DNA from 2 places in the Priestia sp. FW507-14D1A genome. Region 2 is predicted to be linked to the other one. Evidence: riboswitches for the same ligand, from Rfam matches in the RefSeq annotation. Region 2 holds a riboswitch; the other holds the start of a gene.
What was found. A riboswitch is a leader RNA that binds a small molecule or an ion and turns the genes downstream of it on or off. The one in region 2 is predicted to bind preQ1.

Region 1: it holds a riboswitch for preQ1, as region 2 does, so the genes downstream of both, AC3WJG_RS23535 (QueT transporter family protein) here and queC (7-cyano-7-deazaguanine synthase QueC) in region 2, are expected to answer to the same signal.

What each region holds. Positions count from the first base shown of each region.
Region 1 is NZ_JBYSWQ010000009.1:43,937-50,706, forward strand. Features, by position in the region: gene rluF (23S rRNA pseudouridine(2604) synthase RluF) at 1-155, opposite strand, end outside; gene AC3WJG_RS23510 (TetR/AcrR family transcriptional regulator) at 495-1,070, shown strand; gene AC3WJG_RS23515 (DHA2 family efflux MFS transporter permease subunit) at 1,092-2,528, shown strand; gene AC3WJG_RS23520 (hypothetical protein) at 2,585-2,932, opposite strand; gene AC3WJG_RS23525 (hypothetical protein) at 2,960-3,205, opposite strand; gene AC3WJG_RS23530 (hypothetical protein) at 3,277-3,726, opposite strand; gene AC3WJG_RS23535 (QueT transporter family protein) at 4,163-4,651, opposite strand; PreQ1 riboswitch class I at 4,661-4,705, opposite strand; gene AC3WJG_RS23540 (Lrp/AsnC family transcriptional regulator) at 4,902-5,312, shown strand; gene AC3WJG_RS23545 (YitT family protein) at 5,696-6,562, shown strand.
Region 2 is NZ_JBYSWQ010000002.1:355,236-362,005, forward strand. Features, by position in the region: gene queF (preQ(1) synthase) at 1-135, opposite strand, end outside; gene queE (7-carboxy-7-deazaguanine synthase QueE) at 234-965, opposite strand; gene queD (6-carboxytetrahydropterin synthase QueD) at 958-1,398, opposite strand; gene queC (7-cyano-7-deazaguanine synthase QueC) at 1,398-2,063, opposite strand; PreQ1 riboswitch class I at 2,294-2,337, opposite strand; gene AC3WJG_RS10290 (GerAB/ArcD/ProY family transporter) at 2,408-3,529, opposite strand; gene AC3WJG_RS10295 (hypothetical protein) at 3,556-3,792, opposite strand; gene AC3WJG_RS10300 (Ger(x)C family spore germination protein) at 3,804-5,003, opposite strand; gene AC3WJG_RS10305 (spore germination protein) at 5,028-6,635, opposite strand.

The DNA.
Region 1 (6,770 bases), on a different contig from region 2:
TGTTGGCCGCTTACTCGAATATCATCGCCAGGCTTAACTTGATCTCCGACTTTTGCAACCTTTCCATTAACGGTTACTCTTCCTTCACTAATTAACTTATCTGCCCCGCGTCTTGACGCCTTTCCAGATTCGCTAATAAATTTATTCAGTCTCAGGTGAATCACAACCTTACATTTAAAAATTTTAAAATTTGTCTCTTCTATTAGAAACAGACATATGCCAATTTCTATACCGTCCCTATCGTAACATGCTATACGCTTCTCGTCTTCTTTTAATTTCATTACTTAATCATATTTTTTTAACAGTAATAGAAGTATAGGTCCAAAATACTTTGTAACCTTATTCTTAACATTTCAATCAATGCTTACACCTGTGAATCTTGCATCAATCTTCACTTATATACAAGACCTCAACGTCTGGATTGACTGATCAGTATAGAGTTGCTACCATTATACTGACCGATCAACTAGTAATTATATTAGGGAGCTGTTTTGATGGAACCAACCAATTCAAAAGAAAAGATTTTAAGCGCAGCTGCTAAACTTTTTCGCAAAAAAGGCTATCACGCCACCAGTCTAAGTCAAATTACAAAAGAAAGCAGCGCTCCGAGAGGATCTATTTATTATTATTTTCCGGACGGAAAACAACAGTTAGCAAAAGAAGCTATTCAAAAAACAGGAGAAAGAGTCAAAGCTTATATCGAAAAATCCCTCGCTTCTCATGAAGATGCCGCGTCAGCTATTCAATATCATATAAAGCTGATGGCTGATCGAATGTTTGAACAAGTGGAAAATGAAGCGGATATCTCTCTCGCTGCTATGTCGAGTGAAGTATGGTCATCAAACGAAACGCTTCGTATGGCCTGTGAAGCCGTGTATAACGAGTGGGAGCAAGTTTATGCAAATAAGTTAGTTTGTTCAGGCTATGAGCAAGAGGAAGCAAGACAGCTAGGTTCAGCTATACAGTCTTGGATTGAAGGGGCTTATACTCTTTCATTAACTAAAAATAGTACAGTCCCTATGCAAATAGCAGCTGACCAAATTGGCAAGCTGTTTGCAAACAAAAATTAATTTAGTAAAAGGAGGTCACTTATGACACAAACAGAAGAAAAAATGAGTACACAAAGTAAGCTTATCCTTTTCATTTTGATTCTAGGGAATTTTTTATGCTTAATTAGTGAAACGGTAATGAACGTGGCCTTGCCAAGTATCATTTCAGATTTTCACATTAGAACGAGCTCAGCTCAGTGGTTAACTACCGGATATATGCTTGTAATCGGCATCTCTGTTCCGGTGTCTGCTTTCTTAATTCAACGATTCACATTAAGACAGCTGTTTGTGACGGCTATGAGCTTTTACTTAATTGGGTCCTTCATTGGATTTATCACTCCATGGTTTTCTCTGCTTTTTGCGGGCCGTATGATTCAAGCATTAGGGACAGGCATTATTTTACCTCTTGTGATGAGCACAATGTTAACACTCGTGCCTGTTAGCAAACGCGGCACCGTAATGGGGATTTTTAGCGTAGCTATTTTATTTGCACCGGCAATAGGACCGGTTCTTTCAGGATTAATTATTCAATATTATTCGTGGCAAATTATATTTCTAGGTCTTTTAATTGCAGCGGCGCTTATTTTCCTATTTGCTCTCTTTAAGCTCAGTAACGTTTCTGAAACATCTAGACCAACAATTCATATGCCATCTGTGATTCTTTCTACAATTGGGTTTGGAGGAGTTGTTTATGGATTTAGCGCAGCTGGTGAAGAGACGGGATGGAGTAATCCTATCGTATGGCTTACGCTCATAATTGGCGTCATAGCTCTTGCTTTATTTGTCAGACAGCAAAGCAAGCTGAATTCTCCTATGATTAATATGAAGCCTTTTAGATCGTCTGTGTTTTCAAGATCGATTTTCTTAATGTTTCTTATTATGATGATTCAGTTTTCAATGATGTTAATTTTGCCGCTATACTTCCAAACGGCTGCGGGACTGTCTCCTTTGCAAACAGGGTTTCTTATGCTTCCTGGCGGCGTAACGCTGGCTCTAACAGCTATGGTGGGAGGACGTTTGTTTGACAAAATCGGATTTAAACCGCTGCTTTTAACGGGCTTAGTCCTTTTAACAATTATCTTAAGTTTGTTCACTACTATTTCAAGCGGAACAAGCACGACGACTGCAGCCATCTTATACGCAGCCTTTACAATTGGCGTAGGTTTAAGCATCGGTCCCGTGATGACGCTTGCTTTAAATCAAGTGCCAAAACCGCTTCATGCCCACGGTTCAGCTATTTCAAATACGATTAACCAAGTTTCAGGCGCGATTGGACCCGCTTTGTATACAAGTATTATGACCATGGCTTCTCAGCACTTTATTCAACAATCAAACGAAACGAATAAAACGCTGTTACAAATAAAAAGTATGACAAGCGGGGTTCATACCGTCTATTATGTAGCCATCGCTTTTGCCGTCGTTTCGTTCTTGCTCGCTCTTACGTTAAAGAAAAGAGATCAGCATCTTGAAACACAATAAATAAGAAACTGATAAGAGCTGCTCACTGGTTGAGCAGCTCTTGTTACATGCAGAATTTATATTACAAATGTAAAAGCAATCATAGATACTATTAAAACAAGGATAACAATACTTTTCTTTTTTTCTGTCTTCCATGCTTCAACAGCGCCCACGATACCACCAATAGCTAAAATAAAAGTACCTATAACGTGGAGAGGCAGCAGAGATAATACTCTACCTAAACTCGCCATCACTCCTCCAATCAATATAAATCCTGTTGTTACAATAGATTTTAAAGATATTAAGTCTCGTATCGCTTCTTTTTTTTCAGTTTTACTCAGTTTAAAGTACTCTATTATACTAAAAACAGCGGGTGATCCCCATAAAATAAAAAAGCTAATCAATCTATCCGTGTCTACACTCACTGTTCATTCACCGCCTTTATCAATCCCTTATGCACTTTTCCTAACGCGTTTTTTAGAAATAAAAAAAGCGGCTGTAGCTGCTAAAACGGGAATTACAAAAGCAAAGCTAGGTAAATGACTGCCAAATATTACTTTACTTGATAAACCTTCAATTGAATTCCACATATCCGCGCTTTCTGGAACATACAAAAGCGTAAGAATCATGCCTGATAGCAGTTGAAAGCTACCTAGCAACACAATGAAGCTAATGATAAATAGTCCATATCTCTTCAATGAAATCTCCCCCTTGGTTTATATACGATTTCACACCTTTCAAGTTCCACTATTTAACAAAAAACTTTCCATTACTCTTGCTTTAAGGATCCTCCAAAAGAAAATTGATGGTAGTCATCAAGCTTATTCCAATACCCTATGCACTTTACGTCAGGCTCATCAATAGCTAACGCTTCTTTATTGGTTCCTTTATAAGGAAGAAATGCCGTTAACTTTACCTTTTGTTTTGGCTTGATATTTAATTTATTTCCTTCTGCTAACACCTTAAATTTATTATCAGAATAACCGTTTTTCATTTTTAAAGGATAGGATAAAAATACATTGTTTTGTTTAATGGTCAAATCGCTCTTGTTTACCAATTCCATTTCATATGAAATTCCTTGCTTCATTTTTTGTTCTTTGATTACGTTAATACTTATCTTTTCTAGTTCTCTTAAAGGAACGTTGTCTTCTTCTTTTGAACAGCCGGCAAATAAGGTGGCTAACGCTAATAAAACAAGAATTGCTAACTTTCTATTCAAAAAATAATCCCCTCTCTAGTAACAAAGGTTATTTTACAATTATAACTCAAAAAAGTTATTTAATGGTAAAAAATACAATTAAAAAAGCAAACCGTCATCGGTCTGCTTTTTTAATTGCTACGCATAGGTAATGTGTTGTTGAGCGAAAAACTTTTCGATAAGGAGTTTGCCAACTATATGTATATCGTAACAAAAGAAAAAAGAATGTGCTGTGAGATTTGTCACTCCTTCTTTCAAAATAATCTAACCGGATACTTCCTATTGCCTTACGCAAAAAGAGCAGATCGCAAACGCGACCTGCTCTTTTCACATGCTAGATATGGGTAATTTGTCCATGCGTGAAAAGCTCTTCAATAATAAGGGGTTTATCACTACACTTATAGAATAACAAAGAAAAAAAGATGTGGCTGTGAGATTTATCACAGCCACATCTTTCTTATCCAACTAGCTTATTAAATCGTACACGTTTATTAATTGCTGCCATAATTGGTGCTCCAACAAGCATAACAACAAACTCACCAACGGCTGTTGTTAGCCAGGTAAAGAAAAATGGCAAGTCAAATGCTAGGTGCAGCTCAAAAGCAATAATAAACATCGTAAATGTAAACACAAGTGTATTCATAAGCATACGAGCCCACATATTTTTAATGTAGCGCATAGAAAAAATGGTAATGAGTAATGATAGGACAGACTGTCCTACCCCAAACACCAGGTCATAAGCGACCATTGGTGAAAAAAACAAGTTCGTCAGAAATACCCCTAGTACAATGCCGTACACGTACTTTTTATTAAATACAATCAAATGATTGAACATTTCCGATATACGAAATTGGATATTGGTGAAGCCAAACGGCTGAATTAGCATGCTGACAGCAATATACATAGCAGCTAAAAGACCGTTGACGCAAAGTGTTCTTATATTCATCTTACTATTCTCTCCTTAGTTTTTTAACGTGGGATGGTTACGAACCACGTAAACACTCAAAGAATCATACAGCAAGCTTAAGCTTTCGTCAATCTAGCTGTTTACAAACTACTGCTGCTTTCTATATCTTGCATATTGACTGCTCTTTTTTCTGACTTTCCTTTAGTATAAAATAGAAGACGTATCAGTATACATAGGTGACATCAAGTAGTTAACCCTTTTGATTTGAAATACGAAAGGATTTGTAGCGATGTTGGATAATACAGATAAGCGCATACTAGAAGAACTATCAAAAAACGGACGTATGAAGATGAAGGAATTAGGAGAAAAAGTGCATTTAACCGGACAAGCGGCTTCTGCTAGAGTATTAAAGTTAGAAGATGAAGGCATTATCAAAGGCTATACAATTAACATTGATGAACGAACACTCGGCTACACCATCCATGCATTTTTAAATATCTATACGCAGAGCATTCATCATCACCCCTACCTTACATTTTTAGAAAGTCAACAGGAGCACGTTATCAACAACTTTAAAATCAGCGGCGATGGCTGCTACTTACTAGAATGCAAATTTCATTCAACTGAAGAACTAAATGATTTTTTGACAGAGCTAAATCAGCATGTGAATTACAAACTTTCAATCGTCATTAACAAATAAATTTTTTAAAAAAATAAAGGTATATTAATTTATGAAAATGGTAATCCTAATAACGTATTCCCCCTATTCCAATAAATTTGAAAATCCTTTGCACCATCGCAAAGGATTCTTTTTTTTATGTAGGAAACCGCCTTCTATTTTTTGAAAAGTTGAACATCTCTCATAGCGTTGACATAGCGGTCAGAGGTTTATATAATCGGTGACATCGAAGCATAGAAAAGCCGGATCAAGACCTATACACGTATCGTAATTCTTCGTCTTAGAAGTTGATCAGTTTTATAACTAGACAATTTCTAAGACGTTTTTTATTTTATCATTTGTGAAACACTAGTAAAAACAAGATTACACATGAAAATATCCTAATAATCAAGGAGGTTTGCATATTGAAAACAATCTATAAAGACATCATCTTAATTATTGTTGGCGCACTTTTAGTTGCTGCATCCATTGATTTCTTCGTCATTCCAAATAAATTAGGTGACGGAAGTACAGTTGGTATTGCTCTTGTTTTATATTATTTATTTCATATCCCTACAAGTATCAGCACATTTCTTGTAAACCTTATATTTATTGCCTTAGCCTATAAATTTCTAACCAAAAAAACGATTCTTTATACGATTCTAGGAGCCGTCATGACGTCTGTTTTCCTCGGTCTAGTCAGCTATATTCCTTTTCACGTTCACGACATGATTTTAGGAATTGTATTCGGCGCCTTACTAATGGGAACAGGACTGGCTCTCATTTTTATAGCGGATGGATCGACTGGTGGAACAACTCTTTTAGCTTATTTATTAAACTACACAAAAGGCTATAATATTTCTAAAAGCATGTTCTACATGGACAGTGTCATTATTTTAGCATCAGTTTTCGCTATTGGCGTCAATAACATGCTCTATACTTTTATATTCGTCTATCTTTGTGCCAAAATCGTAGATGTCGTTATCGAAGGTTTCCACAACAAAAAAGCAATGACGATTATGTCCGATCAATACAAAGACATAGCGCAAGTCATCACCAGTGAATTTGGAAATGCAGCCACCATCTTTTATGGATATGGCTACTACGCCAACAAAGATAAACGCATTATCTACGTTGTTATTAAAAAGAACGAGCTATTAAAAATTAAAAAGAAAATCCAGCAAATTGACCCGAATTCTTTTATTGTCATCCACGAAGTAAAAGAAGTTGTCGGCGGGAAATTTGGATTTATCGGTAATTCGCCTCATGAAACAAAAGCCGCTGCTAAATAAAAAATCCACCTCTTGGTGGATTTTTTTATGAAAAAACCGTTAAGAAAAATGAAAAGATACCTGCTAAAAAGTAAACCGACCCTAACGCAATTGCTCCTGTAACGACCGTAAATACACTTAATCCGATAGCCATCTTCATTTTCATCCACATCCCTTTTTAGATTAGTAGTATAAGTATGTCCAAGAATAGAAGATTTATAACTATGCC
Region 2 (6,770 bases):
CACAAAATAATCACGATTTGGATGTTTGTTATCAAACGCTTCTAGAATCTCTGGTGCATATTCAAACAAATAGTTTGTTCCTTGATTTCCAAGGAGTGATACACCTTCTAATTCTTCATCTTTTCGACCGCTCATTTGCATTTCCTCTCTTTCTACGATTGTCATTCTAACAGCGTTTTTTTATTTTGTATATATCTGTTTTTATTTTTCTTTGTAAATTTTTTGCTATGCGCTTACACGCCTCGTTTATTTCCCCATACAAGGGCGTGAACCTGCGGCAGAACTCTTACATCGTTCATGTTTTTAGCTGCCACTGCCTTATCGATTAACCACTCATACTTTTTAAGCAATTCTTGTGTTAACGACGCATTATCGATTGTCGTTAAGTCCTCGTTGCCTACTTGAACAAAAAATGGAACCTCAGGATAACGTTCATGAACAGACGCTGCATACTCAAAGTCCTCATCATTAAATACAACGACTTTTATGCTTATATGCGCCATGCGTTTTTCCTTTAGTAATGTCTCTATAATATCGTCTAATACGGAGAAATTTGTTTTCATTAATGAACTTGGAGGCTTAGGAGAAATCGTTAAATCATCGATCTTTAGGAACCAATCCTGATAACGGCTTCCCTGTGTTTCAAGAGCTGCTTTTACCCCTTGACTGTGCAAAAGCTCTACAAGTGAACCAATCGCCTTGATAAGCGCAGGGTTTCCTCCAGAAATGGTGACGTGATCAAAGCAATCTCCTCCAATTTCTTTTAGCTCCGTCCAAATTTGTTCTGCTGTTAGCTGACGAATATCGTTTTTAGCTGATCCATCCCACGTAAAAGCTGAATCACACCAGCTGCAGGAATAATCACAGCCTGCGGTACGAACAAACATCGTCTTACGTCCTACAACCATTCCTTCCCCTTGAATCGTTGGTCCGAATATTTCAAGTACTGGAATTGTATTAGCCACGTTTTTTCACCTTCTTTGGGCGGTAAACTACGTAACTTGTCGGCGTTTCCCGCACGAATACTTGTACGCAAGAAGGCTTATTTGGTAGTGTGTCTAGATATTCTTGAACCAACTCATAAATTTTACGGGCAACAACTTCAGTGGTAGGAAAATCATTTGGATTTTCTTCGTTAAAGATAGAATGATCGTTCAATAATGTATGATCAAATTGACCAGAAACAATTTTTTTCAATAGCGCAAAGTTTACTAAAAAGCCCGCTTCGTCTAATGTATCTCCGGCAACAGTTAGATTTACAAAATACGTATGTCCATGGACTTGACGGCATTTACCTGCTTCTGTGTGAGGAACAAAATGTGCCGCAGCAAACTGCATATCTTTGTTCAGTTCATATTCATAGTCATGAAATACTTGAGGATACATTTGTTGCAGCATTATTTCTCTCCTCCTTCTTTTGTTTGCAGGTATTGATCTAACCCGCGTTTTCGCAATTGACATGCGGGACATTCGCCGCACCCGTCAGCAACAATACCGTTGTAGCACGTTAATGTTTTTTCACGCACGTACTCAAGCGCCCCTAGCTCATCGGCTAACGCCCACGTTTCTGCTTTATCAATCCACATAAGCGGCGTATGAATCACAAATTCAAAGTCCATTGATAAATTAAGCGTGACGTTTAACGATTTCACAAATACGTCTCGACAGTCTGGGTATCCTGAAAAATCAGTTTCGCAAACGCCTGTTACGATATGACGGCCTCCACTGTTTTTAGCCAGTACGGCTGCAAATGATAAAAATAACAGATTGCGGCCGTCCACAAACGTTGTAGGCAACTCTCCTTCTTTTTGCTCGATCTCAATATCATCTCGCGTTAAGGCATTTGGTGCTAATTGATTTAAAAGTGACATATCTAGTACGGTATGCTTCACACCTAAATCAGCTGCGATAGCTTTTGCTACCTCTATCTCTTGACTATGACGCTGACCGTATTGAAAAGTAACCGTTTCTACTTCTTTAAAGTTTTTCAAAGCCCAAAATAGACATGTTGTACTATCTTGACCTCCGCTAAATACAACAATAGCTTTTTCATTTTTCATCATTATTGTTCGTCTCCTTTTTGATTGAAATCAAAAGAAGAAGAAACTTTATTGAACCGTTCGTTCCCTTTGTGACTAATTTTATAACACAAAAAAGAGACTGCTCTTTTCCAGCAATCTCCCTAAAAAGCAACTAAGATACACGTCCTCGCCAGCATACACGTCAAAAAGACGCGTTGATAGAAAAGCACGTGAAAGAAGACACGCTAAAACCGTGTCTTTTGTCATCAACGATGATCTTAGTTTTTTATAGAGGGAGTTTTCGAACCTCTCCCGTACATATACAAACGTGTACGGCGTTTCTTCTTGAATTGTCATCGTATTATACCACATGCGTATGAATAATGCTATATTTGTTGGCTTCTATCGCCTTTAGCTGCCTTATGTTTCTTTATATAAGAAAGCGCAATAAATAACACCGGAAAACAGACGCTTAGTACAAATAAATAAAACGGCCAGTAATATTTTTCAAAATAATTGAAGTACGCTGTATTAGGAATAATGTAATACGCCACGCCTGTAATAATTAGACCTAACGGAAAGCTTAAAAAATTGCGCACCCGTAAATTACACAATTGGACGATACTTAACTGAATAGCATAGAACACAATAACAACTTTAAAAAAGATAGATAACATCCAAATAATAGCTACTAATACTTCAACATGCTGAATCGTTGCACCTAACGAAATCATTTTTCCTAATAAATAAACTGGGTAGCTGTGCATCGATGCAATATTCGCGCCAAGAGCTAATATACAGGCCGCAACTGCAATCGTAATCGTCAAGCCCGATGCGACAGTGCCGATAACAAACATTCTTTTTACCTTTTTTCCATCTTTTATATGAGGCGTAATCATTAGAATAAAAACCAATTCCATAAACGGGTTTCCTAAAAAATAAGTGGTCCCTAATACTAAATCATCCATGCTAAATTCAAAAAAAGGATAAAGACGATCAATTTTCATCTGAGGAATATTTAAAACAATTAACAATAAAAAGGGGACCACAATCCAAGGCAAAAAGATTTCCGCGGTTCTTGCTACCACTTCAATACCTAGATACCCTCCGTATATAACAGCTAAAAGAACAAGAGCATGAATCCACGTAGGCAGCGTTTCAGGGACAATTTGAGTCGTCATGAATGTACTGATATCTCGAAGCGAAAACGTAGACTGAATGAACATAAAGAAAATGTAAATAAGAGAAATACACGTTCCTGCATAAGGACCTAGCGCCTTTTTAGCTATTTGAATGAATGTTTGCTGAGGGTAACGCTGAATCAGCCATAAAAGCACCGCAACGATTAAAAGTGCAAAGCCAATAGCAAGCACACCGCAAAACCACGCATTTTGTCTATTCGTCTCTAATAATGTAGCGGGAACTGCCAAGATGGCGCTTCCGATACAAAAAACATAAATGAGAAAAAGAAATTGTTTCGGACTAATAAATTCTTTTATTTGCATCATACACACCTTCTCTCCTACATGCTTGCTCACGTGAATAACAAATGATGAACGGTTCTAGTAAGAGGCTTAATTAGTGCCTCTAAAAAGTACAGAGGCGTAGGAACTTCTTTACGGAGTGTAATCGCTCCCCAAAAGAATAGACCCAAACCTATAAGACAAAGGTAGACGACTATCTCACGATAATACTTTTCCTTTCGGAAGTTGATCATTATTTTTTTAGTCAAATAAGCAAGCAGTACAAGTAAGGCGATAAATCCCTCCATTTTCTTTCTCCTTAATGCTTCATTTGCTTCATATATGAGTTATTTAACGTGCCTAAGCGACGGATTTGAACTTTTGCATCTAAATCGACGGTTAAATCCTCTGCGTAAATTCTGTTCCAGTCTCTTTTCATTTTGTACCATCTCTTTACATCTTGTCTGTAAAACGCTTCGCCGAAACCAAAGATATCGCTTTTATAGGTTTTTTGAGCTTTTTCTACTGCATCATTCATTTTTTCTTTCACGTCAGCTGCTGTTTTTCGTTCGAGCATATTGATTACAGCTGGGTCCTGTAAATTCACTTGACACTCTACATCAGCCACGTTCGCTTCTCCTTTTAAATCAACGTGAATATGAGGTTTATGATTTTTCATCGTAGCTGTCACCTTGACATTCGTTCGAAGCATTTCTACTCCAATGATATCATGCTGTTTTTCTTTTTTTTCGCATGGAATAACAATCAACGTACTTTTTACATTTCCTGTAATATAGTTATACCCTTTACTTTCGTCTTCATTGAACCAGCCGATAAGCTTATCATTTTGAAAGACACCTAATCCTTTGAAATTGAGCAGTGTGGAAAGATTGGTGCGAGAAATGCTGGACATATCTCCTGCATTTTTCACATTGCCTTTCACCAATACCCCTGATAATACCGCCTGCTTTCCCTCGCTGGTTAAGTTACTGATCAGTTCATTTAACTTTACTCCTCTAGTAGGTGCCCAAATACGCTGTGACACGTCTAATGAAGCAAACATGTGGTTAGCTGGTATTTTTTCGATTGTTGTTAATACGTTCAAAACGCTCGATGCTTTCGTGTTTTTAGCCACAACAACAAAATAATCGGTACGCACTTCATGATCCCGAGCAAAGAAATCAAGCACTTCAGCAATACCGTCTTCCGCCATGCTTTCGCTAAGCACTAGCATTCGCAAATGAGAAAGATAAATTTTCCGCGGAGATTTTGTCGTTATTTTTCTTAACCCCTCCATTACAGACGAAGCCTTAATAGAAAATGTGGTAACAGAAGGCCCGTTTGTAGGGGTTTTGGCCTGAATATCACCAGGGTTAATCAGCTGAACTGTCACAATAATGCCATCTTCTGCTTTATCAATTCCAACGGCAACCGTAATGGCTAGCTCATTCAACTCTCGACTGCTCCAGCAGCCGCTTAATAGCACTGAACAGATACATAACATTAGAAATGCTTTCATAGTAAACGGCCACCTTTACACAGTTTAGTTTTTTTGCGTCTTTTGACGTGAAATATTCTTCTCGTTAATAAGCTTTGGCCTTGTTTTCATTTTTTTGATCGAACGTCTAATCAGAACATCCTTTTGATCACGCTTCACAAATGGAGCCATAGGTGTCATATAAGGGACTCCAAATGACCTTAAGCTGCATAAATGTAAAATCATTAAAATTAGCCCCAGGATAATACCGAACAAGCCAAAAGTAGCTGCTAAAACCATTAAGATAAAGCGCAGCATCCTTACTGCAATAGCCATATCATACACGGGTGACACAAAGTTACTAATAGCGGTGATGGATACAACGATAACCATTGCAGGTGAAACTAATCCCGCTTGTACGGCGGCTTCTCCTAAGACGAGTGCTCCCACAATCGAAATAGCTGAACCTACTGCTCGAGGCAATCGGACTCCTGCTTCTCGCAAAATTTCAAACGTGATTTCCATAATAAACGCTTCAATAATAGCAGGAAACGGAACACCTTCCCTTTGAGCTGCAATACTAATTAACAAAGCAAAAGGAAGCATTTCTTGATGAAAAGTAGTTAAAGCAATGTAAGCAGAAGGTGTTAAAAGGGCTAAGAAAAATGCCATGTAGCGCATTAAGCGAATTAATGTACTAATATCTGCGCGCTGGTAATAATCTTCGGCCGCTTGAAAAAATTGAATAAATAGGGCAGGAACCATTAATACAAAAGGTGTACCGTCTACTAAAATGGCTATTCGCCCCTCTAAAAGACCTGCTGCTACGGAGTCTGGACGCTCCGTGTTATGCATAGTAGGAAAAGGTGTATAATCTTCATCTTGAATCAACTCTTCGATATATCCGCTCTCCAAAATACCGTCTATATCAATTTTAGAAAGACGCTCCTTTACCTCTTGAATGACCTGTTCATCCGCAATGCCGTCTATATAAACGAGCGCAATATCCGTTTTTGTAAACTCTCCTATTTGCTGAGATTCAACCCAAAGTTTTGGAGATTTTATTCGGCGCCGAATCAATGCGGTATTCGTTCGCAGTGTTTCTGTGAAACTGTCTCGAGGCCCTCTTACAACGGTTTGAGACTGTGGTTCAGAAACAGCCCTGTCTCTCCACCCTCTTGTACTTGCCACAATACACGTTTGATACCCTTCTAAAAACAGTACGGTATCTCCTGATAACACGTGAAGAAGAGCATCATCCAATGTCTTTGCTTCCATGATTTCACCCGCTGCCAAACTATAGCTTTTAATCAATTCGTACATATTAACGATGCCATCATCATGTGTTAAATGTTCATCGTGATAGTGCATAATGGAGTCCAGCGCATAGTGTTCAACTTCGTCTTTATTTACTAATCCGTCGATGTAAGCAACACCTAAAGTAAATTTTTCTTCAATCGAAATTCGAAACTCTCGCACAACTAAATCGGTGCTCTGTCCCAATGCTTTTTTCATGCGGGATAAATTATCTCCCGCCCTCTCAGATAATTTCTGCTCTTCCTGTGTAGAAGAAGCACTAGTATCCTTAGTGTCCTTAGAGTCCTTCGATTCGTCAGCTTTTTCTTTCCGCTGTTTGGATTTATTCGTTAACTCAGATAGTTTTTTTATACGCATTGTTCATCCTCCACTACATTGAACGAAAAGAAACGGAATTTCTTCTTTTTAGTCGCTATAGTTTTTGTATGAAAAGGAAATTTATACTTGAAGCCATTTTAATAATCTTTATTTTTGACATCATTTGTGCATTTC